DNA from 2 places in the Streptomyces sp. NPDC000941 genome. Region 2 is predicted to be linked to the other one. Evidence: predicted binding sites of a transcription regulator. Region 2 holds the regulator's gene; the other holds the start of a gene.

The links. Region 2 encodes HrcA, which represses chaperone genes, less so after heat shock. Its sites were predicted from a motif close to TTNGCACTCNGNNNNNCNGAGTGCNAA; they were not measured.
Positions count from the first base shown of each region.
Region 1: groES (co-chaperone GroES) is a predicted target of HrcA. The motif match lies at 8,366-8,392, and genes of this name have one in related genera.

Region 1 covers NZ_JBSFMM010000093.1:3,525-18,561, reverse strand. Annotated here, with positions in the region: gene tsaD (tRNA (adenosine(37)-N6)-threonylcarbamoyltransferase complex transferase subunit TsaD) at 1-391, shown strand, start outside; gene ACWDSL_RS27585 (hypothetical protein) at 388-693, shown strand; gene ACWDSL_RS27580 (hypothetical protein) at 699-1,403, shown strand; gene ACWDSL_RS27575 (hypothetical protein) at 1,438-1,815, opposite strand; gene ACWDSL_RS27570 (TetR/AcrR family transcriptional regulator) at 1,904-2,641, opposite strand; gene ACWDSL_RS27565 (MFS transporter) at 2,734-4,296, shown strand; gene ACWDSL_RS27560 (DUF397 domain-containing protein) at 4,259-4,462, opposite strand; gene ACWDSL_RS27555 (Scr1 family TA system antitoxin-like transcriptional regulator) at 4,493-5,347, opposite strand; gene ACWDSL_RS27550 (ATP-binding protein) at 5,512-5,994, shown strand; gene ACWDSL_RS27545 (THUMP-like domain-containing protein) at 6,075-7,262, opposite strand; gene ACWDSL_RS27540 (polysaccharide deacetylase family protein) at 7,353-8,264, shown strand; gene groES (co-chaperone GroES) at 8,539-8,847, shown strand; gene groL (chaperonin GroEL) at 8,939-10,561, shown strand; gene ACWDSL_RS27525 (SDR family NAD(P)-dependent oxidoreductase) at 10,658-11,467, opposite strand; gene ACWDSL_RS27520 (MOSC domain-containing protein) at 11,516-12,238, opposite strand; gene ACWDSL_RS27515 (LysR family transcriptional regulator) at 12,364-13,314, shown strand; gene ACWDSL_RS27510 (WhiB family transcriptional regulator) at 13,440-13,760, opposite strand; gene ACWDSL_RS27505 (response regulator transcription factor) at 14,149-14,760, shown strand.
Region 2 covers NZ_JBSFMM010000100.1:24,185-39,221, forward strand. Annotated here, with positions in the region: gene ACWDSL_RS28875 (nitronate monooxygenase) at 1-891, opposite strand, end outside; gene dnaJ (molecular chaperone DnaJ) at 1,097-2,233, opposite strand; gene hrcA (heat-inducible transcriptional repressor HrcA) at 2,234-3,250, opposite strand; gene ACWDSL_RS28890 (MBL fold metallo-hydrolase) at 3,401-4,129, shown strand; gene ACWDSL_RS28895 (DUF3097 domain-containing protein) at 4,191-5,021, shown strand; gene hemW (radical SAM family heme chaperone HemW) at 5,109-6,341, opposite strand; gene ACWDSL_RS28905 (SpoIIE family protein phosphatase) at 6,678-8,666, opposite strand; gene ACWDSL_RS28910 (AMP-dependent synthetase/ligase) at 9,034-10,923, opposite strand; gene lepA (translation elongation factor 4) at 11,173-13,053, opposite strand; gene rpsT (30S ribosomal protein S20) at 13,313-13,579, shown strand; gene ACWDSL_RS28925 (hypothetical protein) at 13,719-14,054, opposite strand; gene ACWDSL_RS28930 (hypothetical protein) at 14,621-15,037, shown strand, end outside.

The DNA.
Region 1 (15,037 bases), on a different contig from region 2:
CGTGGACGTGCTGACCCGCAAGGCCGTACGCGCCTGCCGGGACGAGGGCGTCGACCACCTGATGATCGGCGGCGGCGTGGCGGCCAACTCCCGGCTGCGCGCGATGGCGGAGCGCCGCTGCGAGGACGCGGGCATCACGCTGCGCGTGCCCAGGCCCAAGCTGTGCACGGACAACGGCGCGATGGTCGCGGCGATGGGCGCCGAGATGGTGGCGCGCGGGCGGGCCGCGTCGTCCTGGGGCCTGTCGGCGGACTCCTCGCTGCCGGTGACCGATCCGCACGTCCCGGCCCCCGCCGGGCACGATCACGATCACGATCACGAACACGTACATGACCACGTACATGACCACGATCACGTGCACGAGCTGAGCCGGAAGAACCTCTACGCATGACCGTCGCCCTGATGTGGGAGGCGCGGGCCGTCGACGGCGGCGGCGAGCGGCTGCTGTCCTGGGCCCGCCGCCAGGAGCTCGACCCCGCGCCGCTGCGCCGCGAGACCTTCCGCGCCCCCGTGGACCGCGTGCTGGTCATCACCTGGTGGGACGCCCCGTACGACGCCGAGCTGCCCGAACTGCCCGAGCCCGGGGAGGACTTGGTGTGCCGGGCCGTGCACCGCTGGCGGTTCGAGTCGGTCGCGTACGACGGTCCGGTCGGGTCGGCCGCGCCCGTCGAGCCCGTCTCGCCCGAGGTGTGAGCCGCGTGCCGGGTTCCAGCCTTCCGTCCCCGCCCGACCCCGACTCGGACAGACCCTCCCCGCCGCCCGATCCCGCCGAGCGGGCAGAGGTGCTGCGGGAGTTGGTCCCGTCGTATCTGGCGCGGCGGCGGGCGCTGCTGCTGTGGCTGGCGGCGGGGCTGGTCGCGACGGGGTGGGCGGCGATCTGGGTGGGGTGCCGCTATGTGGTGATGGACGACGTGGTCAGCGTCGTGGTGGGCGCCTTCTTCCTGGCCGTGGCGGTGGGTCTTGTGGTGCCCTCGACGCTGGCCGTGGCCTCCGGCGTCCGTGACGACCTGGAGGCGCGCGAACGGCTGCGCGCCTGGGCCGGGTCGGCGCGGGACCGGGACTCCCTGGCCCGGTGGCACTCCCCGGGCCGCGCTCTCTTCTGGCTGCTGCCGTCCCTCGTGCTGTGCTGCTTCGGCGCGGCCTCGACGGCCGTGGCGGCCGCGGACGGCTCCGCCCGGGCCCTGGGGTTCGCTCTCGTCGCCGCGGGAACGGGAGCGCTGGGGATGGTCAAGGCGGTCGGCTACTACCGCCTGGTCAGCCGCGAACTCACCCCCGCGCCCGAAGAACCTGAGGAGCCCGAAGCGCTCGGAGAGCCCGAAGAGCCCGAAGAGCCCGAAGAGCCCGAAGAGCCCGGGGAGTTCGAAGCGGACCCGGCGGGCGGTCGGCCGGACGACATGCGCTGAGCGCCCGGCCTTGGTGGGCGCCTCTCGGGGAGGCTCAGGCCGCGGGCTCCGGATCGTCGTCGCCGTCAGCGGCTCCCAGGGGGTGCAGCCCATGCTGCCCCTCCGGTGACTTCTGGAGCGCCTGGAACCGCTTCAGCAGGTCCAGATACCGGGGGTCGGGGTCCGCCCCCTGTGCCTTCGTCGCCTCCTCGACGGCGTTCAGCATCTGCCTGATCCGTACCGCGTCCATGCTCACATCGCGCTGCAGCTTCTTGTAGGCGGTGGCCGCGGGCCCCTTCCCGTCCTTGTCGACGGACTCGACCAGGAGGTTCAGCCGTTCGATCTTCGTCTCGACGTAGCTCTGCATCCCCTCCAGGTCTTTGATCAGGCTTGTCAGATCCTGATCCGATACGGACAGTTTTTCTTTGCCCATGCCCCCTGCCACCCTCTCATCCGCCCATTAGCGGGATGATCGTGCCATGGGCGGGGGCCTGCGCGTCCCCGTAGGAGGGATTACGTCGTCAATTGGACGCGCTCGGGCGGCCGAGCAGCCCGTCCACGAGGGCGCGCAGCTGGTCCGCGACGTCGTACGCGTCGGTGATGGCCTGCCAGCGCCCGCCCAGCGCGGCCAGCCGCGGCAGCTCGGAGGCGTCCAGCTCGGAGAGCATGTCGGGGAAGTGGGGCCGCCGTTCCGGATCCTGGGAGCGGCCGGCGAGGGCCGCCTGGAAGGTGAGCGTGCCCAGGACGTAGTGCCACAGGGTGCGGTAGGCGTGCACGGCCTGGCGCTCGTTCAGCCCGCAGGCCATGGCCGAGTCGACGATCTCCTCGACGATCCACAGCGCGTGCCGGTCGGTGAGCTCGCCGAGGCTGAGCACTTCCACCGCCCACGGCAGCTCCCGTAGCGCCTCGTACATGTGGCGGGCCGTCACATACACCCGCTCGCGCGGCTCCTCGGGCAGCTCGGGGCGGGGGAGCGTCTTGGAGACTCCGGTCAGGACGAGGATCAGCAGCTCGTCCTTGTCGCGGACGTGGCGGTAGAGGGCCATCGGCGTGGAGCCGACCTCCTTGGCCAGCCGCCGCATCGACAGGGCCGCCGTGCCCTCCTCCTCGAGGATGCGGCGCGCGGTGCCGACGATCGTCTCCAGTTCCAGCCGACGGGGCCGCCCGCCGCCCCGTCTGCCCTCGGTGCGCGCCCCGCCCGTGCCACCCGCCGTATCGCCTGCCGTATCGCCCGCCGGGTCGCCCGTCTCGCTCGTCACCGCCTCATTGTCCACCCGAGGCATCGCCTTTCGAGTTTGTGTACGCGTATACTAACTGCCCTGGCCTTGGGGACCCGAGAGGGAGGCAGTTCATGAACGACCGTGCGGGACACGCCCGCCTGGTGCTCGCGGTGGCGCTCACCGTGCAATTCGTGGTGGCTCTGGACATGTCGGTGGTCAATGTCGCGCTGCCCGATATGCGCGAAGACCTCGGCTTCACGCCCGACGCCCTGCTGTGGGTCGTCAACGCCTACGCGCTCGCCTTCGGCGGGCTGTTGATGCTCGGCGGGCGGCTCGCCGACATCGTCGGAAGGCGGGCGACGCTGATGGGCGGGCTCGCGCTGTTCGGCGCCGCCAGCCTCGGCGGCGGCCTGGTGGGATCGCCGGGCGCGCTGATCGCCGCCCGCGCGGTCCAGGGCGTCGGCGCGGCGGCGCTCGCGCCGGTGGCCTTCACGCTGATCACCGTGGCCTTCCCGGCGGGGCCCGCGCGCTCCCGGGCGCTGGGGCTGTGGGGCATGGCCGCGGCGGCGGGCGGGGCGGTCGGGGTGCTGGTGGGCGGGTTGCTCACCGAATGGGCGGGCTGGCGCTCCGTGCTGCTGATCAATGTGCCGATCGTCGTCCTCGCGCTGGTGGCGGCACGGACCGCGGTCGAGCCCGACCGGCGTGAGGGCCCGCGGCCGCGGCTCGATGTCGCCGGTGCGCTGCTGGTCACCTGCGGTATGACGGCGCTGGTGTTCGCGCTCGTACGGACCCAGACCTATCCGTGGGGCTCGGCGACGACGCTGGGCACGCTGGGCGCGGCGCTGGTGCTGCTGGCCGCGTTCGTCGTGGTCGAGCGCCGGGTGGAGCGGCCGCTGCTGCGGATCGGGCTGCTGGGGCGGCGGCCGGTGCTGGCCGGGAACCTCTTCGTCCTGCTGCTCTTCTCGGGCCAGTTCGGGGCCTTCTACTTCGCCTCGCTGTACATGCAGCAGATCCTCGGATACGGATCGATCGCGACTGGGGCCGCGTTTCTGCCCTTCTGCGCCGGGAACGTGATCGGGTCGCTCGTCGCCACCCGCGCCGTCGCCCGGCTCGGCGTGCGGACGCTGCTGGTCGGCGGCGGGCTGCTGGGGGCGGCCGGAATGGGCTGGTTCGGGCTGGCGATCGGCGTGGACGGCGGCTTCGCCGACTCGGTGCTCGGCCCGTCGCTGGTCGCGAGCGTCGGCGTCGGCCTGTGCGTCGTCCCGCTCGGGACGGCGGCCACGACGGGCGTGCCGGCGCCGGAGATGGGCATGGCCTCGGGCCTGGTCAACAGCTCGCGGCAGATCGGGGGTTCGCTGGGGCTCGCGGTGCTGGTGACGGTGGCCGCGCATGCGGCGGGCGGTGACGATCCGCGGTCCCTCGCGAGCGGCTACGCCACGGCCTTCGGCGTCTCGGGCACGCTGCTGGCCGTGGCCGCCCTGAGCGCGGCGCTGCTGCTCCCGGGGCGGGCGCGGGGCGAGGAGGCCGCGACGGGCGCCTCGACGGGTGCCTCGGCGGGTGCCGCGAAGGGTGCCTCGACAGGCGTGGCGACAGGCGCGGCGACGGGTGTCCCGGCGGCGCCGGATGCGTCCGGCGTTCTGGGCGGCGACGGCAAGGTCACGGCGGCGCCAGCCGATCGAACTCGCCGGACTTGATGCCGGCGAGGAGCGAACCGAGCTTCGCGGGGGTGGTGATCACGACTCTGTCGGGGTCATCGCTCTCGCGGAGCGCTATGTCATCGCCCATGGAGGCGACCTCGACGCAGGCGTCTCCTTCGCCCTGGCCGGAGTAGGAGGACTTCTGCCAGTTGATGGTGCACATTCCCTTTGCCCGTTGCCTTGCCTGTTGCCTTCATCTGAGGCGTCGCGCGACGGCGCGTACGAGGTCCCGTGACTCCTCGACGGGCAGGGCCACTTCCACGGTGTGGTCCAGGACCCCTCCGTACTTCCGCAGCTGGGACTCCGCGTCCAGGAACATCGAGCCGAGCGCCGAGTCGAACTGCACGGTGTCCAACTGGGGCACGGGCCCCGAGGCATAGGTGACCGTGGAACCGGCGACCGGGAATCCGTCCGTGACGAGCGGGATGACGCGTACGGTGACGTTCTCGCGCTCCGACGCCTCCAGCAGCCGCTCCAGCTGCGCCCGCAGGACCCGTGTCCCGCCGAACCGGGTGTGCAGGGCGGCCTCGTGGATGATGAAGCTGCACAGCGGAGGGGCGTCCCGGTCCAGGATGTCCCGGCGCTTCATCCGGTGGGAGAGCCTGCGGCGCAGTTCCGGCGGTGACCATGGGGGCACGGCCTGGCCCATCACCGCCTGCGCGTACTCCTCTGTCTGCAGCAGCCCCGGGATGTGGATGAGGCCGACTACGCGCAGGCTTGCCGCGTAGTACTCCATTTCGGCCAGGTCGAGTCCACCGGTGGCGATCAGGCCCCGGTAGTCCTCCCACCAACCGCCCTTGCGCTCATGGGTCATGGCGGCGAGGGCGTCGATGTACGCGGTGTCCGGGCAGGCGTAGATGGCGGCGAGGGTGCGTACCCGCTCCTCGCTCACCCCGAACCGGGCCAGTTCCAGATTGGTGATGTGGGTCCGGTTGATGCCGAGCCGGTCGGCGGCCTCCTGGATGCTGAGGCCCGCGTCCTCCCGCATCCTGCGCAGCTCGGTGCCCAACCGCTGTTGCCGGGCGGTTGGGGCGCTCCTGGGTGGCATGTTCCTCCCATACGTGTCACCCTCGCGGGCTATTTGTCGGGGAAATTCAACGAATCCGTAGCACTTGTTTGCAGCGCTGTCCTACGGTAGGTGGTGTCGCCGCTACGAAGCGTTGATCATCGTAACGGTACGCGCACCAACAGCCCCGTCGCAGGGAGTTGACGTTGACATTGGGACCCGACCACGAGCCTGACGACAGTCCTGCGGGCAGTTCGCCCTCCCCGGGCCCCGAAGAGCCGTACGTGTACACGCTGCAGAGCACCCGCCGGGCCACCTCACCCAAGATCTGCCGGGATTTCGTCGCCTGTGTGCTGAACTCCGTGGGCCATGAAGACCTCGTCGAGACCGCGACCGCCTGCACCTCGGAGCTGGCCACCAACGCCTATCTGCACGCCGAGGGCGACTCCCTGATGCTGCGCGTGATGATCGAGCAGCCGCGGCTGCGCATCAGCGTGTACGACGCGAGCAGCGAGCTCCCCACCGGTGCGTATCTCCCGGAGGGCGACCGGATGTACGGGCGCGGCCTGGGGGTGGTCGCGGCGCTGGCCGACGAGTGGGGGACGGCGGACGGGGACCCGGCGGGGATGTACGCCAAGGGCGTCTGGTTCGAGCTGCGGACGAGGGGCGGGGGCGGCGAGCGGGCCTGAGAGGCCGCCGCCCCGGGCCGGGTGCCCTGAAAGCCTGGCCCGGGCTGAAAGCCTGGCCCGGGCGCCTCGGAAGCGAGGTCCTAGACCTGCGCCGGGTGCCCCAGCAGCATCGTCGGGGCGCCGCCGACCCGGGTCAGGAAGACCGTGCAGGAATTCACCCCTTCGAGACGGAGCTTCTTCCGCAGCTCCTCCGGCTCGACCGCCGAGCCGCGCTTCTTCACCGTCAGGACGCCGACCTTCCGCTCGCGCAGCAGCGCCTTGAGCTTCTTGAGGTTGAAGGGCAGCACATCCGTGATCTCGTACGCGTGGGCGTACGGCGTCGGGCGCAGATCGTCCGCCGTGACGTAGGCGATGGTCGGGTCGATGAGACGGCCGCCGATCCGGGCGGCGACGTCCGCGACCAGATGCGCGCGGATCACCGCACCGTCCGGCTCGTACAGCCAGCGGCCGACCGGCCCCGGCTCGGGGTCCGGCAGCAGCGGGGTGCCGAGGAGGGAGTGGTGGTCGGGGAGCAGCGTGGCGCGGCGCATGCCCGGGCGGGCGGTGCCGAACCACAGCAGGGCCTCCTTCACATCGCCGTGGTCCGAGATCCACTCGGCCTCGGCGTCCTCGGGGACCGCCTCGTGCGGGATGCCCGGTGCGACCTTGAGGGCCGCGTGCGGGGCCGTACGGGCGGCCTGAACGGCCCAGGACAGCGGCGGGGAGTACGCCTCGGGGTCGAAGACGCGGCCGCGCCCGCCGCGCCGGGCGGGGTCCACGAAGACCGCGTCGCATCCGGAGGTGTCGGTCTCGGTGACGTCCGCGTGGCGCACCTCGATGAGCTCGGCCAGGCCCAGGGCCTCGGCGTTGGCCTGGACCACCGCGCAGGTCAGCGGGTCCCGGTCGACGGCCAGGACGGGGATGCCCGCGCGGGCGAACGCGACCGCGTCGCCGCCGATGCCGCAGCACAGGTCGGCCACGCGGCGCACGCCGAGCTCGACGAATCGGTCGGCGCGGTAGGCGGCGACGGAGGCGCGGGTGGCCTGTTCCACGCCGTTGGGCGTGAAGTACATGCGGTGGGCGTCGTCGGCGCCGAACTTCGCGGCCGCGCGCTGCCTCAGCCGCGCCTGGGTGAGGGCCGCGGAAACCAGGTCCGCGGGGTGCTCGCGGCGCAGCCGGGTCGCCGTGGCGAGCTCTCGCGCCGGGTCGTAGTCCTGGAGCTCGCGGAGCAGTGCCTGCCCTTCGTCGCGGAGCAGTGAGTCGAAGGCGTCAACGTCCACGTCGCCCATTCTCCTCGCTCCAGCGAGCGCGTTCGCGACACCCGGCCGAAGATCGCTTATGTGATGATGATCAAGCATGGCCTTTCGAGGTGTCTCGTATTGGTCGCGGCCGCGGCTCTGCTCGCGGGCTGCTCGGATGTCGACGGAGCCGGTGCCGGGACCGCGCGGGTGGACAAGGGCTCGGGCGCCGCCGCATCGTCTTCGCCGTCCTTCACGTCGTCGTCCGGGTCGGGGACCCATGCCCCGGGCGCGGGCCACGACTCGCCCCATGCGTCGGACTCGGGCTCCGGTTCCGGCCTGCCCTCGCCCTCCGCCGCGGCTCCGGACGGCTACCACCGCTGGGGGCTCGACGGGCCGCTGGAGACGGCGCCGCCGCCCTCGGCCAAACCGGCCCTCGTACCGCCGGCCGCGGGCGCGCCCGCCGGGCCGCCGATCATCGACCATGTGCCGACCCACGAACCGGTCGTCTTCGTGACCATCGACGACGGCGCCGAGAAGGACCCGGCCTTTCTGCAGCAGGCCCATGACCTGGGGCTGCCGTTCACCGGCTTTCTGACGGACGACGTGGTGGCCGGCGACTACGGCTACTTCGAGCAGCTGCGCCGGCTCGGCAACGGGATGCAGAACCACACGCTCACCCATCCGAGGCTGCCCGATCTGGAGTACGAGCATCAGGTCTACGAGATCTGCGGCCAGCAGGAGAACCTCACCCGCGAGTTCGGCACCCGGCCGTATCTCTTCCGCCCGCCGTACGGGGCGGTCGACGACGACACCGTGCGCGCGGCGGCGGCCTGCGGGGTGCGGGCGCTCGTGATGTGGTCGGCCGAGATGAAGGCCGGCGGTCTTGAGTACGCGGCCGGCGACCGGCTGCACTCCGGCGACATCATCCTGGCCCACTTCCGCGGCCCCGCCCAGCAGGAGGGGCGGACGATGACCGATGTGATGACCTCGCTGCTGCGGGAGATCCAGTCGCAGGGCTTCGCCGTGGCGCGGCTGGAGGACTACCTCTGAGGGGCGCCCGGAGGCCGTCTGAGGGCCGCCTGAGGGCCGCCTGAGGGGCGCTGCCGGGGCGCCCGAGGGGCATCTGAAGGGCGCCGCGTCACCCCGCCGCTTTGGCACTCTGGTTGACTGAGTGCTAACCGCGTCATAATGTCGTGGCTGGCACTCGGCATCGATGAGTGCCAAACACAGCGACGGGCAGGTCCGGCACCCGCGACGACGGATCCACCTGGTCGCCACCTCAGACAGTTAACCCCGTGAGATCTCCGAAGGGGGAGGTCGGATCGTGACGACCGCCAGCTCCAAGGTTGCCATCAAGCCGCTCGAGGACCGCATTGTGGTCCAGCCGCTCGACGCCGAGCAGACCACGGCCTCTGGCCTGGTTATCCCGGACACTGCCAAGGAGAAGCCCCAAGAGGGCGTCGTCCTGGCCGTGGGCCCGGGCCGCTTCGAGGACGGCAACCGTCTCCCGCTCGACGTCTCCGTCGGCGACGTCGTGCTCTACAGCAAGTACGGCGGTACCGAGGTGAAGTACAACGGCGAGGAGTACCTCGTCCTCTCGGCTCGCGACGTCCTCGCGATCATCGAGAAGTAAGTCACCGAAGTTTTGCCTGTGAGCCGCGCCCCGGTACCCCTGTCCATACCGGGGCCGGGGCGCGGTTCGTTCGAGAGGACATACGCAACCCATGGCGAAGATCCTGAAGTTTGACGAGGACGCCCGTCGCGCCCTCGAGCGCGGCGTCAACAAGCTCGCCGACACCGTCAAGGTGACGATCGGCCCCAAGGGCCGCAACGTCGTCATCGACAAGAAGTTCGGCGCCCCGACCATCACCAACGACGGTGTCACCATCGCCCGTGAGGTCGAGGTCGAGGACCCGTACGAGAACCTGGGCGCCCAGCTCGTCAAGGAGGTGGCGACCAAGACCAACGACATCGCGGGCGACGGCACCACCACCGCCACCGTGCTGGCCCAGGCGCTGGTCCGCGAGGGCCTGCGCAACGTGGCCGCCGGCGCCTCCCCGGCCGCCCTGAAGAAGGGCATCGACGCGGCCGTCAAGGCGGTCTCCGACGAGCTGCTGGCCACCGCCCGCCCGATCGACGAGAAGTCCGACATCGCCGCCGTGGCCGCGCTGTCCGCCCAGGACAAGCAGGTCGGCGAGCTCATCGCCGAGGCGATGGACAAGGTCGGCAAGGACGGTGTGATCACCGTCGAGGAGTCCAACACCTTCGGCCTGGAGCTCGACTTCACCGAGGGCATGGCCTTCGACAAGGGCTACCTGTCTCCGTACATGGTCACCGACCAGGAGCGCATGGAGGCCGTCCTCGACGACCCGTACATCCTGATCCACCAGGGCAAGATCGCCTCGATCCAGGACCTGCTGCCGTTGCTGGAGAAGGTCATCCAGGGTGGCAGCAAGCCGCTGCTGATCATCGCCGAGGACGTGGAGGGCGAGGCCCTGTCCACCCTCGTCGTCAACAAGATCCGCGGCACCTTCAACGCCGTCGCGGTGAAGGCCCCCGGCTTCGGCGACCGCCGCAAGGCGATGCTCGGCGACATGGCCGCCCTCACCGGCGCCACCGTCGTCGCCGAGGAGGTCGGCCTCAAGCTCGACCAGGTCGGCCTGGACGTGTTGGGCACCGCCCGCCGGGTGACCATCACCAAGGACGACACCACCATCGTCGACGGTGGCGGCAAGTCCGAGGACGTCACCGGCCGGATCAACCAGATCAAGGCCGAGATCGAGGCCACGGACTCCGACTGGGACCGCGAGAAGCTCCAGGAGCGCCTCGCCAAGCTGGCCGGCGGCGTGTGCGTGATCCGCGTCGGCGCCGCCACCGAGGTGGAGCTCAAGGAGAAGAAGCACCGTCTGGAGGACGCCATCTCCGCGACCCGCGCCGCGGTCGAGGAGGGCATCGTCTCCGGTGGTGGCTCCGCGCTCGTCCACGCCGTGAAGGTGCTGGAGGACAACCTCGGCAAGGAGGGCGACGAGGCCACCGGTGTCGCGGTCGTCCGCCGCGCCGCCGTCGAGCCGCTGCGCTGGATCGCCGAGAACGCGGGCCTTGAGGGCTACGTCATCACCTCCAAGGTGGCCGAGCTCGAGAAGGGCCACGGCTTCAACGCCGCGACCGACGAGTACGGCGACCTGGTGAAGGCCGGCGTCATCGACCCGGTCAAGGTCACCCGCTCCGCCCTGGAGAACGCGGCGTCCATCGCCTCCCTGCTGCTCACCACCGAGACGCTGGTGGTCGAGAAGCCGGCCGAGGAAGAGCCGGAGGCCGCGGGCCACGGCCACGGTCACTCGCACTGACGCGCCCACCGCGCACTCCACGCACGGCGCGGTCACCCCTCGCGGGTGGCCGCGCCTGATGCGTTCCGGGGCGGTCTCAGGTCTGCCGGGGCCGTTTCAGATCTCGGGGTCGGCGTTCCTTCGGCTGTCCTTCGGCTGTCCTTTGGGGGGCCGTCCCACGTTCGACGAGATGACCGAGACCGCGGCCCGCGGCGCGATCTTCGCCAGCCCCGTCATGGCCTTGTACCGCGGATCCGGGATCGACAGCGCCTTGCCCCGCGCGAAGTCCTTGAGCGCCGCCGTCACCAACCGGTCCGCGTCCAGCCACATCCAGCTCGGCACGCTGTCCGGCTTGATCCCGGCCCGCGCGTGGAACTCGGTCCGTACGAACCCCGGGCACAGCGCCATCAGCCGCACCCCCGAGCTCGCCAGGTCCCGCGCCGCACCCTGGGTGAACTGCACGACCCATGCCTTGCTGGCCCCGTACGTGCCGCGCGGGAAGAACGCCGCGATCGAGGCGACGTTGATCACCCCGCCGCGCCCCCGGGCGCGCATGGTCTCGGCCGCGGCGGTGGTGAGCCGCAGGACGGCCTCGCAGTGCACCTTCATCATCCGCAGCTCATCCGCCAGGGACACCTCGAGATAGCGGCCCTTGTTGCCGAACCCGGCGTTGTTGACGAGCAGATCGATCGGGTGCGTGCGGTCGCCCAGGCGCGCCTCGACCGCCGCGATGCCGTCGTCCTCGGACAGGTCGGCCCGCAGCACGTCCGCCTCCACCCCGTGGCGGTCGTGGAGGTCGGCGGCCTGTTCGCGCAGCCGCTTCTCGTCCCGCGCCACCAGCACCAGGTTGTGCCCGTCCGCCGCGAGCCGGCTCGCGAAGGCGGCGCCGATGCCCGCTGTGGTTCCCGTAATCAACGCAGTCGTCATACGCGCACGTTAGCGGCCATGGAGGGGGTCGGAGCGCACTCGTCCGGATCAGTTCTTCGATGTGATGGAAGGAGTTCCGGGGAAAGAGCGCGCGGATTCCCGCAGTTCGGGGTGGAGCGCGTCGCCCGCGGCCAGCACCCGCGGCAGCAGGGCGCGTTCGGTGGTGGCGGCGCGGAAGGCAAAGCCGACGGTCACCTCGTGGTCGGGCCGGCGCACGATCTCGACCGGGTCCCCGGCGCGTATCTCGCCCGGTTCGAGGACCCGCAGATACGCGCCGGGGACGGCCGCGCGAGTGAACCGCTTCACCCAGCGCTCCTCGCCCAGCCAGGACGCGAAGGTCCGGCACGGGATACGCGCGGAGGCCACCTCGAGCAGCAGGTCGGGGCCGATCCGCCAGCGCTCGCCGATCCGGGCGCCGGTCACGTCGAGGCCCTGGGTGGTGAGGTTCTCGCCGAAGACGCCGTTCGGCAGCTCGCGGCCCAGCTCGCGCGCCCAGGCGTCCAGGTCCTCGCGCGCGTAGGCGTACACCGCCTGATCGTTCCCGCCGTGGTGACGGGTGTCGCTGACCGTGTCGCCGACGAGTCCGCTCCCGGCCTCGCCCTTGGGGCCCGGGGCCACCACCCGCACCGGCCCGTCGGCGGGGCGCTTGTCGATACCGGTGCCGCCGGAGGGGGCGTCGGTGTACTCGACCGGCATGAGGCGGCCGACGTTCACGGTGAGCACGGTCGCGGTCGGCGGGTGCGCGGGCCCGGCCTCGGGGATACGGGTCATGACAACACGCTAAGGGACCGCGGCGGCGCGGTTCAAAGCTGTTTCGGCCTTCGAGCGTCAAAGCAGCGACCAAAGCGGCGACGCGATATTCGAGGTCGTACCCAAGGGTCGCTTATGCTCGAAGCATGATCGAGCCTCGTCATCTGAGGGTGCTGCGCGCCGTGGCCGCCACGGGCTCCTTCTCCGCGGCCGCCCGCGAGCTGGGCTGCACCCAGCCCGCCGTCAGCCAGCAGATGAAGGCCCTCGAACAGTCCACGGGCACGCCGCTGCTGATCCGTACGGGCCGGGAGATGCGGCTGACGCAGGCCGGCGCGGCGCTGGTGCGGCATGCGGCGGGGATCCTGGCCGGGCTGACCGCCGCCGAGGAGGAGGTCGCCGCGATCGCCGGGCTGCGGGCCGGCCGGGTGCGGCTGGCGTCCTTCCCCAGCGGCAGCTCGACGCTTGTGCCGACCGCGCTCGCCGAGATGCGCAAGGACTACCCGGGGACCCGGGTCTCGCTGGTGGAGGCCGAGCCGCCGCGCTCGGTGGAGCTGCTGCGCGCGGGCGACGTCGAGATCGCCGTGGCCTTCCGCTACCCGGAGGTCGAGCCGGCGGTGGCGGACGCGGAGGAGCTGATCGCTCCGGCCGAGGGCCCGTGGGGCAAGGACGACCTGGTCGTACGGCCGCTGCTGAGCGACCGGCTGGTGGGCGTGGTGCCCGAGGGGCACCGGCTGGCGGGGGCCGGCGCGGTGGGCATCGGGGAACTGGCCGAGGAGCCGTGGATCGCGGGCTGCCCGCGCTGCCGCAGGCATCTGGTGGATGTGTGCGAGGCGGCGGGCTTCACGCCCCGGATCGACTTCGCGACGGACGACTATCCGGCGGTGATCGGGCTGGTGGCGGCCGGGCTTGGGGTGGCGGTGCTGCCGGAGCTGGCGCTGGAGGCCGTACGGGCCAAGGGCGCCGCGATGGTGGCGGTGGAGCCGGCCGTGCGGCGGGAGGTCGTCGCGCTCACCCTGCCGGACCTCGCCCGGGTCCCGGCGGTGGCGGCGATGCTGGATCGGCTGGAGTCGGCGGCGCGAGGCGAACCGCGGCCGTGACGGGCGGCTGAACGACGGTTCGGAGGCAGGCCTGGGCGGGCGGCAGCGGCGGCCGAGCCCTCAGTAGAAGGCTCCGCGGTCGGTGCCGATACGTTTCTTCAGAATTGTGGTGATCGCGGGCGCGATCAGGCGCCGGGAGCTCCGGCGCCCGAGGTGGCCACGGCCCGGTGGCGTGCCCGCCCCATGAGCTCCTCACGTTCGTCCTCGGTCAGTCCGCCCCACACGCCGTACGGCTCACGAACCGCCAGCGCGTGCGCCGCGCACTCCGCGCGTACAGGGCATCGCATGCACACCTCTTTGGCTGACATCTCGCGAGCGCTGCGGGCAGCGCCGCGCTCTCCCTCCGGATGGAAGAAGAGCGAGCTGTCGACCCCGCGACACGCGGCCAGCAGCTGCCAGTCCCACAGGTCGGCGTTCGGACCGGGAAGACGGGAGAAATCTGCCATTGCCTTATCTCCTCGAAGCGATCTGGTGCGGACGCTGCGTCCTGGGTCGTACACCTACTGTGTAAGTAGATGTAAATATGACTCATTGCGAATCTAGCCACAGAGACCGGCAAATTGGAAGCAAGGTCGCCAAATGCCATCGAAGAGGGCGAAAGTCGGGGTGAGGCGCGGCGGCCGCGATGAAGCAGCTCTGTGTCCGTTCCCTCACGTAGAGTGTCGAAGGTGGCCGCTGGACCCCGTAACTCTTTCGGGTGACCGTCGTTGAGAGTGCGGAGGCGGTTGATGGGTAAAGCTCTCGGACGGATGTCCGAGGCTGTCAATCGCACAGGTGACGATATGTACCAGCCTGGAGGCTCAAGGTGACGCGCATCAGCTGCGGAGGGCGGTCATGACATCCGTCCTCGTCTGCGACGACTCCCCGCTTGCCCGAGAGGCGCTGCGCCGTGCGGTGGCGACCGTGCCCGGCGTCGAGCGTGTGACGACGGCGGCCAACGGCGAGGAAGTCCTCCGCCGCTGGGGGGCCGACCGTTCGGATCTGATTCTGATGGACGTGCGGATGCCCGGCCTCGGCGGTGTCGAGACCGTGCGGCGGCTGCTCTCGGCCGACCCCGGCGCCCGGATCATCATGCTCACGGTCGCCGAGGACCTGGACGGTGTCGCGCTGGCCGTAGCCGCCGGGGCCCGTGGCTATCTGCACAAGGACGCCTCGCGCGCCGAGCTGCGCGCCACCGTGACCCAGGCGCTGGCCGACCCGACCTGGCGGCTGGCCCCGCGCCGGCTGCGCTCCGCCGAGATGGGCGCGGCGCCGACGCTCACCGCCCGTGAGATCCAGGTGCTGGAGGGCATGAGCCACGGCCGGTCCAATGCGGAGATCGGCCGTGAGCTGTTTCTGTCCGAGGACACCGTCAAGACGCACGCCCGGCGGCTGTTCAAGAAACTCGGCGCCTCGGACCGGGCACACGCGGTGGCGCTCGGCTTCCGCTGGGGCCTGGTTCGCTAGACCCGGCCCGGGCCCCGGCCGCGGCGGCTGTAACGCCCCAACGGGGGCACTTCCCAGCGGTGGCCGGGGGAGGCAAGAGCCCAAAACAGGGGGCCGACGGTCCCCGCCCGTCGGGTGGCGGGCGGGGCGAAGGGCGGCGGCTTATGTTGGTTCGCCGGGCGATGCCGCATCCTTGAAGGTGTGGAGTTCCTCGGGGACATGTCGGTCGGGCGTGAGGGGAGAGCGCAGGACGTGACGACAGCCGGCGCACCTGCTCATAACGCTTCAGCGCACAACT
Region 2 (15,037 bases):
GGGGTAGGCGGCCGGGGCGTACCGGCCGTGCTCGCGCATGAAGCGGTTGACCAGCCCGCGCGCGGGGCGCCCGGAGAAGGCGCGGGTCAGCTCCGTACGGCCGAAGACCGGGTCGGTCATGGCCCGCTTGTGCAGGGCGTTGGCCCCCGACTCGGGGCAGACCAGGAACGCGGTCCCGAGCTGGGCCGCGACCGCGCCCGCCGCCAGCACCCCGGCGATCTGCGAGCCGCGCATCAGCCCGCCCGCCGCGATGACCGGAATCTGCACGATCTCCCGGACCAGCGCGAGCAGCGACAGCAGGCCGAGCCCGGCGCCCGTCCCGTCGGCGCGCGGGTCGTCGCGGTGGGTGCCCTGGTGGCCGCCCGCCTCGACACCCTGCACGCATACGGCGTCTGCGCCCGCCCACTGGGCGGCCTGCGCCTCGGCGGGCGAGGTCACGGTCACCACCGTCCGCGTCCCGACCTTCGCGAAGGCGTCGAGGACGGCGCGGGCGGGGCAGCCGAAGGTGAACGAGACGACCGGGACCGGGTCGTCGAGGAGTATCGCCAGCTTGGCGTCGTACGCGTCGTCGGAGCCCGCGTCGGGGTCGCCCAGCGGGGTGTCGTACCAGGCCGCCTCGCCGGCCAGCTGCTCCCGGTAGACCTCCACGGCGGCGGGGTCGGCGGTGAGCGCGTGCGGCATGAACAGGTTCACGCCGAAGGGCCGGGCGGTCTGCCCCCGCAGTTGCTTGATCTCCTCGTACATCGCCTCCGGCGTCTTGTAGCCGGCGGCGAGGAACCCGAGGCCACCGGCCTCGGAGACGGTGGCGGCCAACTGCGGGCAGGAGGCCCCACCCGCCATCGGGGCCTGCACGATCGGGTACCGAAAGAGATCGGTCAACGCGGAGGACATGGCGACATCGTGTCATGTCCTCCGCGTGAATCCGTACTCGGCTCGGTGCCGCTCAGGGCCGCCTCAGGCCCGCTGAGGCGCCTACCGTCCGTTGAACGCATCCTTCAAGCGCGAGAACAACCCCTGCTGCCCTGGCTTACTCCATCCCCCGGGGCCGCTGCGGACAACAGCGGCTCCGCCGCGGGCCGGACCCCCGGCCGGGCGCCTACCGTCCGTTGAACGCATCCTTCAGTCGCGAGAACAACCCCTGCTGCCCTGGCTTGAATTCGCCCACCGGCCGCTCCTCGCCCCGCAGCTTGGCCAGCCGCCGCAGCAGCTCCTCCTGCTCCGGGTCGAGCTTGGACGGGGTCTGCACCTCGACGTGGACGATCAGGTCGCCCCGGCCGCCGCCGCGCAGGTGCGTGACGCCGCGCTGGTGGAGCGGGATCGACTGGCCGGACTGGGTGCCGGGCCGGATGTCGACGTCCTCCCGGCCGTCGAGCGTGTCCAGGGGCACCTTGGTGCCCAGGGACGCCGCCGTCATCGGGATGGTCACCGTGCAGTGCAGATCGTCGCCCCGGCGCTGGAAGACCGCGTGCGGCAGTTCGTGGATCTCCACGTACAGATCGCCCGCCGGGCCACCGCCCGGGCCGACCTCGCCCTCGCCGGCGAGCTGGATCCGGGTGCCGTTGTCCACACCGGCCGGGATCTTGACGGTCAGCGTCCGGCGCGAGCGGATCCGCCCGTCGCCCGCGCACTCCGGGCACGGGGTCGGCACCACGGTGCCGAAGCCCTGGCACTGCGGGCACGGCCGGGAGGTCATGACCTGGCCGAGGAAGGACCGCGTCACCTGGGACACCTCGCCCCGGCCGCGGCACATGTCACAGGTCTGCGCCGTGGTGCCGGGCGCCGCGCCCTCGCCGCTGCACGTCGTACAGACGACCGCGGTGTCGACCTGGATGTCCTTGGTGGTCCCGAAGGCCGCCTCGGTCAGCTCGATATCGAGGCGGATCATGGCGTCCTGGCCGCGCCGGGTCCTGGACCGCGGGCCGCGCTGGGACGCGGTGCCGAAGAAGGCGTCCATGATGTCGGAGAAGTTGCCGAAGCCGGCGCCGAAGCCGCCCGCGCCGCCCCCGCCGCCCGCGGCGGACAACGGGTCTCCGCCCAGGTCGTAGACCTGCTTCTTCTGAGGATCGGACAAGACCTCGTAGGCGGCGTTGATCTCCTTGAACCGCTCTTGGGTCTTGGGATCCGGATTCACATCCGGATGCAGCTCACGGGCGAGCCGGCGAAATGCCTTCTTGATCTCGTCCTGTGAGGCATCACGCCGCACGCCCAGGACTGCGTAGTAGTCCGTCGCCACTTACGACTCCGCCAGGATCTGTCCGACGTAACGTGCCACTGCGCGTACCGCTCCCATCGTTCCGGGGTAGTCCATGCGGGTCGGTCCGACCACGCCGAGTTTGGCGACCGCCTCGTCGCCCGAACCGTAGCCGACTGCCACGACCGAAGTGGAATTCAGGCCCTCGTGAGCATTCTCATGACCGATCCGTACGGTCATGCCCGAGTCCTTCGCCTCGCCCAGCAACTTGAGCAGCACGACCTGCTCCTCAAGCGCTTCGAGCACGGGCCGGATCGTCAGGGGGAAATCATGCGCGAAGCGGGTGAGATTGGCGGTGCCGCCGATCATCAGCCGCTCCTCGGTCTCTTCGACCAGCGTCTCCAGCAGGGTGGCCAGGACCGTCGAGACGGCACCCCGGTCCTCCTGCTCGAAGGACTCGGGCAGATCCTGCACCAGCTGCGGCACATCCGCGAACCGCCGGCCCACGACCCGGCTGTTCAGCCTGGCCCGCAGGTCCGCGAGCGACTCCTCGCTCACGGGCGCCGGACAGTCCACCATGCGCTGCTCGACCCGCCCGGTGTCGGTGATCAGCACCAGCATCACCCGCGCCGGGCTCATCGCCAGCAGCTCCACATGGCGGACCGTCGAGCGGGTCAGCGAGGGGTACTGCACCACCGCCACCTGCCGGGTCAGCTGCGCGAGCAGCCGGACCGTACGGCCCACCACGTCGTCCAGGTCCACGGCGCTGTCCAGGAAGCTCTGGATGGCCCGCCGCTCCGGCGTGGACAGGGGCTTCACCCCGGCCAGCCTGTCGACGAACAGCCGGTAGCCCTTGTCCGTGGGAATGCGCCCGGCGCTGGTGTGCGGCTGGGCGATATAGCCCTCGTCCTCCAGAGCCGCCATGTCGTTGCGCACCGTGGCCGGGGAGACGCCCAGCCGGTGCCGCTCGGTGAGCGCCTTGGAGCCGACCGGCTCCTCCGTGCCCACATAGTCCTGGACGATCGCACGCAGTACCTCGAGTCTGCGTTCGCTGAGCACCGCGCGCACCTCCAGTCCAGCCGTCTCATCAGGTATTCCCCCTGGCACTCAATGGTCACGAGTGCCAGAACCCCTCAGCCAGTGTACGGCGGGGTGCCGTGGCCGGGGCAAGAGCCGCCGCTTTGCCACCACTGGAGCTAGCGTCTCCGTATGGACACCCGTTGGGAAGAGGCGCGCTGGGAAGATCTCGCGCCGTCCGTCGTCCGGTGCCGGCTGCCCGGCTGGGACGCGACCGTCGGCGCGATCGCCGGCCGAACCGGCGTCCTGGTCGTCGACACCGGCGCCGACCTGGCCGAGGGCGCGTGGGTTCGGCGCGAGGTCACCCGGCTCTTCGGCCGCCGGCCCACCCATATCGCCCTCACCCATCCCCACTTCGACCACGTCTTCGGCACCGCCGCCTTCGCGGGCTGCGAGGTGTACGGGGCGGCCGGGCTCGACGAGCTGCTGCGCCGCGAACGGGACGCGCTGCGCGACGACGCGGTGCGGCACGGCGTGGACCCCGGCGCCGCCGCCGGGGCCGCCGACCATCTCGTACGCCCGCACCACCTGGTGTGCGGCGAGCTCACCCTGGACCTGGGCGACCGGCCCGTCCTGCTGGCGAACGTGGGCCCCGGCCACACCGCCCACGACCTGGCCGTCCTCGTCCCCGGCCGGGCCCCGGGCGAGCCCGAGGTGGTCTTCTGCGGCGATCTGGTCGAGGAGTCGGGGCTGCCCCAGGCGGGCGCCGACGCGGTCCCCGGCCAGTGGCCCGCCGCCCTGGACCGGCTGCTCGCCCTCGGCGGTGAGGACGCGGTGTACGTCCCGGGGCACGGCGCCGCCGTGGACGCCCGTTTCGTCCGGGCACAGCGCGATGAACTCGCGGCTCGTTTCGGCCGCTGAACTCACGGCTCGTTTCGGCGTGTCCTCCTGAGGCCGCCGCCGCGGCGCTAGGGTCATGCGGATGCGACAGTACGACCCGGACCTGACCCCACCCTGGAAGCGCCAGGCGCCCGCGCCCGAGGTGCCCGCCGAGCCCGACCTGGTCGTCGAGGAGGTCACCACCGGGTTCTGTGGCGCCGTGATCCGCTGCGAGAAGACCGCGCAGGGCCCCACGGTGACTCTGGAAGACCGTTTCGGTAAACATCGGGTCTTCCCCATGGAGCCGCGCGGCTTCCTTCTGGAGGGCCGCGTCGTCACCCTGGTACGCCCCCGCGCCGCCGCCCCCACGGGTCCGCGCCGCACGGCCTCCGGCTCCCTCGCCCTCCCCCAGGCCCGCGCGCGCGTCGCCCGCGCGGGGCGCATCTACGTGGAGGGGCGCCATGACGCGGAGCTGGTCGAGCGGGTGTGGGGAGACGATCTGCGCATCGAGGGCGTGGTCGTGGAGTACCTGGAAGGGATCGACGACCTGCCCGCGATCGTCCGCGACTTCTCCCCCGGCCCCGACGCCCGCCTCGGCGTGCTGGTCGACCATCTGATCCCGGGCACCAAGGAGTCCCGTATCGCGGCCGAGGTCACCGGCGAGCACGTACTGATCGTCGGGCACCCCTATATCGACGTATGGGAGGCCGTGAAGCCCTCCTCGGTCGGCATTCCGGCCTGGCCGACGGTGCCGCGCGGCCAGGACTGGAAGACGGGGATCTGCCGGGCGCTGGGGTGGCCCGAGAACACGGGGGCCGCCTGGCAGCGGATCCTGTCCTCGGTCCGCTCGTACAAGGACCTGGAGCCGGTCCTGCTGGGGCGGGTGGAGGAGCTGATCGACCATGTGACCGTGGGCGGCCCGGCCGGGCCGTAGGGGGCCTGTGGGCCTGCCGGGGCGTCGGGTCGGTCGTCCGAACGTCAGGTCAGGGCCTCGGTTCAGGCAGGCGCCTTGGGACGGGCGTCAGTCCACCAGATCGCGCACCACCGCATCGGCCAGCAGCCGCCCCCGCAGGGTGAGCACCGCATGGCCCGCGCCGTACGGCTCCGGCTCCAGCAGGCCGTCCGCCACGGCCCGGGCCGCCGCCGCGGCGCCCGCCGGGGCCAGCAGGTCCAGCGGGCAGCCCTCCGCGAGCCGCAGCTCCAGCAGGATCCGCTCCACCCGGCGCTCCTCGTCGGTCAGCACCTCGCGGCCGGCCCCCGGGGACCGGCCCTCGCTCAGGGCCTGCGCGTAGGCGCCGGGGTGCTTCACGTTCCACCAGCGCACACCGCCCACATGGCTGTGCGCGCCGGGGCCGGCGCCCCACCAGTCCGCGCCGCGCCAGTACAGCTCGTTGTGGCGGCACCGGCCGGCGTCCGACGTGGCCCAGTTCGACACCTCGTACCAGCGGAACCCGGCCGCCGACAGCATCTCCTCCGCGATGAGATAGCGGTCGGCGTGCACATCGTCGTCGGTCATCGGCACCTCGCCGCGCCGGATCCGCCGGGCGAGCTGGGTGCCCTCCTCGACGATCAGCGCGTACGCCGACACATGGTCGGGCCCTGCGCTCAGCGCGGCCTCCAGCGAGGCGCGCCAGTCCTCGTCGCTCTCCCCCGGCGTGCCGTAGATCAGGTCCAGGTTCACATGGTCGAATCCGGCCGCCCGCGCCTCGGCCACGCACGCCTCGGGGCGGCCCGGGGTGTGGGTGCGGTCCAGTACCCGCAGGACGTGCTGCCGGGCGCTCTGCATCCCGAACGACACCCGGTTGAACCCGGCCGCCCGCAGCTGCTCCAGATAGCGCGGGTCGACCGACTCCGGGTTGGCCTCGGTGGTGACCTCGGCCCCCTCCGCCAGCCCGAACTCGTCCCGGATGGCACCGAGCATCCGCCCGAGGTCGGCAGCCGCCAGCAGGGTCGGGGTGCCGCCCCCGACGAATACGGTCTCGACCGGCCGGGGGTCGTCCCCCAGCACCTTGCGGGCGAGGCGGACCTCCTCGACGACCATGTCGGCGTAGTTGTCGCGCGAGGCGAGCACTCCGCCGGATCCGCGCAGCTCAGTGGCGGTGTAGGTATTGAAGTCGCAGTAGCCGCAGCGCGTCGCGCAGTAGGGCACATGCAGATAGAACCCGAGCGGCCGGTTCGCCGGCCCGGCCACGGCGCTCACGGGCAGCGCGCCGTCCTCGGGCATGGGCTCGCCATCGGGCAGTACGGAAGGCATGCGCCCATTGTCCGCCATCGGCGCAGCGCGCCGAACGCCTCACGGCCGAGAGGCCCGCGCAGCCGGGAGGCCGCGCAGCCAAGGCTGGTCCGTGCCTTGGCCGGGGGCCCGTGCGGCCGGGGCCGCCCCTGCCTGGGCCGAGGGGTCCGCGCGGACGGACGCCTCGTAGCCAGAACGCCCCGCACGCCCGGGGCAGCCCCGCCCCGCCAGGGACCCGCCCCGCCAGGGACCTGGGCCGGGCCCAGGCCCCTGGCGGGGCGGAGCCCCGGTGTCAGGTCGGGGAGCCGCCCGATACGCGGCTCCGCGGCTCCGCCGCGTGGCCGTCCGGAGCGCTTCCTACCGCGCCCGCAGCACCAGCATCGCCAGATCGTCGTCCGGCGGCTCGACCGCGAACGCGTGCACCGCCTGGCGGATCCGCTCCGCCAGATCGCTCGCGTCCAGCCCCACGCAGTCGCCGAGCAGCGACGCCAGCCCGTCCCCGTCGTCGAACTGCCGGGCGCCGGATCTGTGCTCCGTCACCCCGTCCGTCACGCACACCAGCGTCTCCCCGGGCGCCAGCTCGAAGGTCTCGCTCTGGTACGCGACATCGTCCACGACACCCAGCAGGATCTGCGGCTCGGCGACGGTGCGCACCGACCCGTCGGGCCGCAGGACCAGGGGCAGCGGATGTCCCGCGCTGGCGAGCGTGCAGCGGATGCCGTCCTTGCCCTCCTCGCCCAGCGGCACCAGCTCCCCGTACAGCAGCGACAGGAACCGCGACACCCCGCCGCCCACCGACAACCCCACGCCCGCGGCCACGGCCTCCGCCGCGCCCTCGACGGCGGCCTCGACGGCCTCCTCCCCGAGCATCCGGTTGAGTCGTTCCAGCACCGCCCCGACGTCGTACCCCTCGCGCGCCAGCAGCCGCAGCCAGGGCCGTACGAGCCCGGTCACCACGGCCGCCTCCGGCCCGTTGCCGCATACGTCGCCCAGGACGAAGACCCAACGGCCGTTCCCCGCGGGGAAGATGTCGTAGAAGTCACCCCCGGCCGAGGTGCCGCCGGTCGGCTCGTACACCACCGCCGACTCCACGCCCGGGATCCGCGCGATACGGGACGGCAGCAGCCCGCGCTGGAGCACCCGGCTGATCGTCTCCTGGCGCGTGTACTGCCGGGCGGAGGCCAGCGCCAGCGCGACCCGGCGGGCGAAGTCCTCGACCAGTCCGGCCACCTCGCCCGGCACCCGCATCAGCCCGGCCCGGCCGAGCAGCAGCGTGCCGACGGTGCGCCCGCCCGCGATCAGCCGGCAGGCCAGAGCCGCGCCGCCGGGCCCGTACGCGGAGGGATCGCTGGGCCACTGCCAGGGCACGGCCCGGCCGCGTGCGGTGGCGGGCAGTTCCAGCGGCTCCTTCTCGAGCAGTTGGCGGAGGGTTTCGATCCGGCTCTCGCTCGCGTGCCACACCTGGGCGAGCCGCGGCGGGCCGCCTTCCGTGTCGAGCCACACCGCGCTCCAGTCGGCGAACCGTGGTACGAGCAGCTGGGCGGCCAGCGAGGTCACCATGTCCTCGTCGAACTGTCCGGCCAGCAGCTCGGAGGCCTCGGCGAGGAAGGACAGCGCGCCCTCCCGGACCCAGTCGGCGTCGTCCTTGCGGCCGCCGACGCGCCGGGGGTCGGGGGCCAGCAGTTCGACGGCGTACGCATCGCCGCGCGAGTCGCCGTTCAGTGTGCCGCCACTTGACGGATCGCTCTTCAGGGAGGCGCCGTTGGGGGAGCCGTCCTTTAGGGAGCCGTCATTGGGGGAGTCACCCGAGGCGGCGGGCAGATCGGCGGGCAATGAGCCGTCCGAAAGTGGTTCCCCCGGAAGGGCGGCGGACTCGACCGCGGTGACGGGCAGTTGGAACCACACCGTCTTGCTGTCCCGGCGGTAGGCCGTGCCCCAGCACTCGGCCAGCTCGGCGACCAGCCGCAGCCCGTGCCCAGCGCACACCGGGTCCTCGCCCTCATCGGGTGGCTCACCGCGCAGGAAACGGGTGGGGTGATGGTCAGTCACCTCCACGACCACGGAGGGCACTTCGCCGTCCCCGGTTAAGACGTCCAGCGCACAGCTCACCTCGACCGCCGTCCCTGCGTGCACCACGGCGTTGGTGACCAACTCGCTCACCAGCAGTACGACTTCGTCCGCGACCCGGTCGGGAATCCGGCCGACGGCGGGGAAGTCGAGCGAGGTCCAGTCCGCGAGGGCCGTGCGCGCGAACCGGCGCGCGGCGGAGGCCGCCAGCGGATTGCCGGGCAGGCTGGTGCGCGCGGCGGCGATCCGAGCGGCCGGTACGGCCCCGGGCACGGCCACGAGCGCCGGCCCTGGCCCGGATCCGGGCCGGGGGCGGGGCACTACGCCCGGCACCGCCCCCGGCGCCGGATCAGATGTGACAGAAGCAGGTGTGACAGAAGCAGGTGTGGCAGAAGAAGGCGTCCCCACTGTGCGGCTCCTGAGCAGTCCCGGCCTAACGCCGTAGTCCGACACCGACAGAGTGGCAGACATGCCGCCCTCATATGCGCCGAGTTACGCAAGTGAGCCGCGATGAGGGGAAAAATCAGGTGAACAGTGTGTCGGAGCTGCGGCACCTGTGCGGATGTTACGCCTCGGGTGGCGCATCAGCCCCACCCGACACCCCCGCTCGACACCCCGGCCCGGGATGCCCGCCGCATGCGTCCGCTCAGTTCTCCCTCGTACCCGCGTACATATCCTCCAGCAGGTCCTTGTATTCCCGCTCGACCACCGGTCGCTTGAGCTTCAGGCTCGGCGTGAGCTCACCGTGCTCGACGTCCAAGTCGCGCGGCAGCAGCCGGAACTTCTTGATCGTCTGCCAGCGCTGCAGCCCCTCGTTGAGCCGCCGCACATAGCCGTCGATCAGGTCCCGCACCTCGTCCGTGGCCACCAGCTCGGCGTACGACTTGCCCTCCAGGCCGTGCTCCCGCGCCCAGTCCATGAGCGTGGGCTCGTCGAGGGAGATCAGCGCGGTGCAGTAGTTACGGTCCGCGCCGTGCACCAGGATGTTGGAGACGAACGGGCACACCGCCTTGAACTGGCCCTCGACCTCGGCCGGCGCGACGTACTTCCCGCCCGAGGTTTTGATCAGGTCCTTCTTGCGGTCGGTGATGGTGAGATAGCCGTCCGGCGAAAGCTCGCCGATGTCTCCGGTGTGGAACCAGCCGTCGGACTCCAGCACCTGCTCGGTCAGCTCTGGCAGCCCGTGGTAGCCCTGCATGATGGACGGTCCGCGCATCAGGATCTCGCCGTCCTCGGCCACCCGCACCTCCAGGCCCGCGAACGCCTTGCCCACCGTGCCGGTGCGGTACTCCACGGGGTTGAGGAAGCCGGGGCCGCTGGTCTCGGTGAGTCCGTAGCCCTCCAGGATGTTGATGCCGGCGCCGGCGAAGAAGTAGCCGATGTCGGGCGCAAGCGCGGCCGCGCCGGACACCGCGGCCCGCAGCCGCCCGCCGAACGCCTCGCGCAGCTTGGCGTAGACCAGCTTGTCGGCGACGGCGTGCTTGGCCTTGAGGCCCATGGGCACGGAGGCCGTGCCGGTGCGGCGGAAGTTGTCCTGGGAGGTCTTGGCGTACTCGCGGGCGACCTCGACCGCCCACTGGAAGATCTTGTACTTGGCGCCGCCGCCCGCGCGGGCCCGCTGCGCCACGCCGTTGTAGACCTTCTCGAAGATCCGCGGCACGGCGCACATGTAGGTGGGCCTGACCACCGGCAGGTTTTCGATGATCTTGTCCTGCCGGCCGTCCACGGCCGTCGTGTGGCCGACGTACACCTGCCCCGCCGTCAGCACCTTGCCGAAGACATGCGACAGCGGCAGCCACAGATACTGCACATCGTCCTCGAAGAGGATCCCGTCGAGATTGCCGATCACGATGGCCATGTACGACCAGGTGTCATGCGCCAGACGTACGCCCTTGGGGCGTCCGGTGGTACCGGAGGTGTAGATGAGCGTGGCCAGCTGGTCGGCGCGGAGCGCGTCCATGCACTCGCGCACCGCGTCCGGGTGGTCGTCGAGGTGGGCCGTGCCGCGCTTCTCCAGCTCGGCGAGCGAGAGCACCCAGCCCTCGGGGTCGCCCTCGGCGGGGATCGCGTCCTCGGCCTTGATCACCACGACATGGGCCAGGTCGGGAAGTTCCTCGCGCTGCTCCCGCACCTTGGCCAGCTGCGCCCCGTCCTCGGCGATCAGCACCCGGCTGCCGGAGTCGGAGAGGATGAAGGCCGTCTCCTCGGCGTTGGTGTTCGGGTAGACCGTGGTGGTCGCCGCGCCCGCGCACAGCACCCCGAGGTCGGTCAGGATCCACTCGATACGCGTGGAGCAGGCGAGCGCCACCCGCTCCTCGGGGCGGACGCCGAGGTCGATCAGGCCGGCGGCGATGGCGAAGACCCGGTCCGCGGTCTCGCGCCAGGTCAGGGGCTGCCAGTCGTCGGGGCCCTCGCCCGAGGCGGGCGGGACCGGATAGCGGTAGGCCTCGGCGTCCGGCGTCGCCTCGACGCGCTGGAGGAAGTGCGTCGCCAGGGACGGCGGGCGGTTCTCGAGCAAAGTTTTTGTGTCGGTCACGGTCACGGCATCCTCCGGAGCCCGCCTCAGTGCTTGTCTCGCTTGCCTCGCTCGCCTCACGCTTATTGACTCGCGAGTAACCTTTGAGCAGTGATCAGGGTAAGGGCCGGAACCGTACCGCGTAAGGGGGCTTCGGCCACCTTGTTGAAACCAAGGGCGCGTCGGTGCGGAAGCGTGGGGCGGCAGTCGCGTGAAGAGGGCAGTGGGCCTGGCGCTACGCGCGCCGGACCCACTGCCCGCCGGCCCGCCCTACTTCTTCGCCTTCGCGTCGCCCTCGGAGTCGGAGGACAGCACCGCGATAAAGGCCTCCTGCGGGACCTCCACACTGCCGACCATCTTCATCCGCTTCTTGCCTTCCTTCTGCTTCTCCAGCAGCTTCCGCTTCCGGGAGATGTCACCGCCGTAGCACTTGGCCAGCACGTCCTTGCGGATGGCGCGGACCGTCTCGCGGGCGATCACCCGGCTGCCGATGGCGGCCTGGATCGGCACCTCGAAGTTCTGCCGCGGGATCAGCTCGCGCAGCTTGGCGACCAGCCGGACGCCGTACGCGTACGCCTTGTCCTTATGGGTGATCGCGGAGAACGCGTCGACCTTGTCGCCGTGCAGCAGGATGTCGACCTTGACCAGGTCGGAGACCTGCTCGCCGGTGGGCTCGTAGTCGAGCGAGGCATAGCCGCGGGTCTTGGACTTCAGCTGGTCGAAGAAGTCGAAGACCACCTCGGCAAGCGGAAGGGTGTAGCGGATCTCGACCCGGTCCTCGGAGAGGTAGTCCATGCCGAGCATCACACCGCGGCGGTTCTGGCAGAGCTCCATGATCGCGCCGATGAACTCGCTCGGGGCCAGGATGGTGGACCGTACGACCGGCTCGTGCACCTTGTCGATCTTGCCCACGGGGAACTCGCTGGGGTTGGTCACCGTGTGCTCGGAACCGTCCTCCATGTCCACCCGGTAGATCACATTGGGCGCGGTGGCGATCAGATCGAGACCGAATTCGCGCTCCAGGCGCTCACGGATGACCTCCAGATGCAGCAGGCCGAGAAAGCCGACGCGGAAGCCGAAGCCGAGGGCCGCCGAGGTCTCCGGCTCGTAGACCAGCGCGGCGTCGTTGAGCTGGAGCTTGTCCAGCGCCTCGCGCAGCTCCGGGTAGTCCGAGCCGTCCAGCGGATACAGCCCGGAGAAGACCATGGGCTTGGGGTCCTTGTAGCCGCCCAGCGCCTCGGTCGCCCCGTGGGTGAACTGGGTGATCGTGTCGCCGACCTTGGACTGGCGGACGTCCTTCACCCCGGTGATCAGATAGCCCACCTCACCGACGGACAGCCCGTCGGCAGGGGTCATCTCGGGCGAGTTGGTGCCGATCTCCAGCAGCTCATGGGCGGCGCCGGTGGACATCATCTTGATGCGCTCGCGCTTGCCCAGCGTGCCGTCGACGACCTTGACGTAGGTCACGACGCCCCGGTACGCGTCATAGACCGAGTCGAAGATCATGGCTCGGGCCGGGGCGTCCTTGACGCCCACCGGGGCCGGGACCAGCCTGACGACCTCGTTCAGCAGTTCGGCCACGCCCTCACCGGTCTTGGCGGAGACCTTGAGCACATCGGAGGGGTCGCAGCCGATGATGTGGGCCAGCTCGGCGGCGTACTTCTCGGGCTGGGCGGCCGGGAGGTCGATCTTGTTGAGGACCGGGATGATCGTGAGGTCGTTCTCCAGGGCCAGGTAGAGGTTGGCCAGGGTCTGCGCCTCGATGCCCTGGGCCGCGTCGACCAGCAGGATGCAGCCCTCGCAGGCCGCGAGGGAGCGCGAGACCTCATAGGTGAAGTCCACGTGGCCAGGGGTGTCGATCATGTTGAGGATGTGGGTGGCGCCCGCATCCCCGCCTTGATCCCCGCCCTGGGGCGCCCAGGGCAGCCGGACCGCCTGGGACTTGATCGTGATGCCGCGCTCGCGCTCGATATCCATGCGGTCGAGGTACTGCGCGCGCATCTGCCGCTGATCGACCACACCGGTCAGCTGGAGCATCCGGTCGGCGAGCGTCGACTTGCCGTGGTCGATGTGCGCGATGATGCAGAAGTTACGGATGAGAGCCGGGTCGGTACGGCTCGGCTCCGGCACATTGGTAGGGGTCGCGGGCACGCAGGGTCCTGTGTCTAGGCGGGACGCGGTGTTGTCAGACAGTGATGTCAGTCAGTCGTCAGTCCATGGTCCCACGACTGGCGACCGCGCCCGGGTTCGGTACGGCGACGGCGGCCGGGTTCGGTACGGATTCGGCTCCGTTTAGGAGGCCGCGAAGCCTGCTGGTAATCTGGTCGACTGTGTCTCGTGCCGCTCTCGCGAGCGACACCGGACGCGAAACGAAACAGCGAAATCCAACGAACCTGCGAAGGCTCTTTACGTGGCGAACATCAAGTCCCAGATCAAGCGGAACAAGACGAACGAGAAGGCGCGCCTGCGCAACAAGTCCGTCAAGTCCGAGCTGAAGACCGCGATCCGTCGGACCCGCGAGGCCGTCGCCGCCGGTGACGTCGAGAAGGCCACCGCCGCCGCCCGCGTCGCGTCCCGGAAGCTGGACAAGGCCGTCAGCAAGGGCGTCCTCCACAAGAACAACGCCGCCAACAAGAAGTCGGCCCTGGCCAGCCAGGTCGCCGGCCTCCAGGGCTGATTCTCGGGGCCACCGCCCCACCCCGCCGTGGGAACATTCGAGCCCTCTACCTCGAATCACGGACAGTCTTCGTAGTACGCCACGCTACGTCCGATGCCCCCGGGCCCACTCCGGGGGCATTGCTGTGTCCCGGGCGTCATCACAGCCGCACGCGCCAGCATTTGCCGGGCGGCTCACCGGTCTTGTCGCTCTTGCGGCTCTCGCTGCCCTTGCTGCTCTTGCAGACCCTGAGCGAGAGGTGCGCCGCCTCGTGGATATCGCGCGAGGACTCCTCGCATGCCCCGTCGTCACTGGTGTCGCTCCCCTTGATGAGAGCGTCCCCGCCGTCGGCCCAGATGTCCGTGCCGGCCGGAGTGAAGACGTACGCCCGTATGCCCACCCCATCGGGAGTCTGATCGCAGACCCGCAGGGTGTCCGCGTCCTCGTTCCATCGCACGGCGTCCCCGTCGAAGGTCGTCGGCACGTCGAACGGCATCCGCGCCGCCGTCCCAGGCGATCTCGTAGTCGCTGATCTGCCGGCCGCCCTGGGTGTTGGCCAGCGTCTCGTCCATCTGCTGCTGGAGTGTGTCGGTGCGCGGGTCGGCGAAGGCCGACGGCTGCGCGCCGAGCACGCCCACGGCTCCCAGCACGACGGCGCTCAGAGCCGCGGCGGTGGTACGTCGCATATCGGGTGTCCTTTCTTGGAAGGCGAATCCTGGAAGCGATTCCGTTTCCCGGTTGACTGCCGGCCGACGGACGGCGTCAGGCGGGCAGAAGCGCCGTCAGGCGCCTGTCCCCGACCCGGTCGATGTCCCGTCCGGCTGCCGGTGCCTCGACTCTCGGGCCGTCGGGAGTTGTCCGAAAGCCCAGCTCAGACCGGACAGACAAGCGGACAACTGCGGCCTCGGCGGCGGGCGGGCGACGGCGTCGATTAAGGTGAGCGACGGCTATGCGTCACTGCGGCGCCAGAGCGTCCGGCGCATTCCGCAACAGCTCCGCGGTGGCGGGACGTTTCCCCAGGGCAGCGTGGGGCTTTTGGCCTTTATCGGGTATGTTCACGTCATGTCGATACCGGGGGAGTCTCCCAACCCGTACGGGCCGCCGCAGCAGCCTCAGCCACCTCAGCCAGGCGCACCGGCCCCACAGCCGAACCCCTACGCGCAGGGCCCGCAGCAGGGACAGTCGCCGTATCCGTACGCGCAGCCGACGATGCCCGCCATGCCCGCCGTCACCGCGATGCCCCCGGGGCCCCCTGGTCCTCCCGCGCCTCCCGGCGTCGGTGGCTGGTCCACACCCGAGACTGCGGCCGGGGCCGGGTACGGCCCGATGGGCGCCCAGCCACACATGCCGCCCGCCGGACCGGTCAACCCCGGCGGCCGGGGCAAGGGCTGGCTGTGGGGCCTGGGCGGGGCCGTCGTCGCCTCGGCGGTGTGGGCCGGGGTCGTGTTCTCGACCGGCGGCTTCGGGAGCGACGAGAAG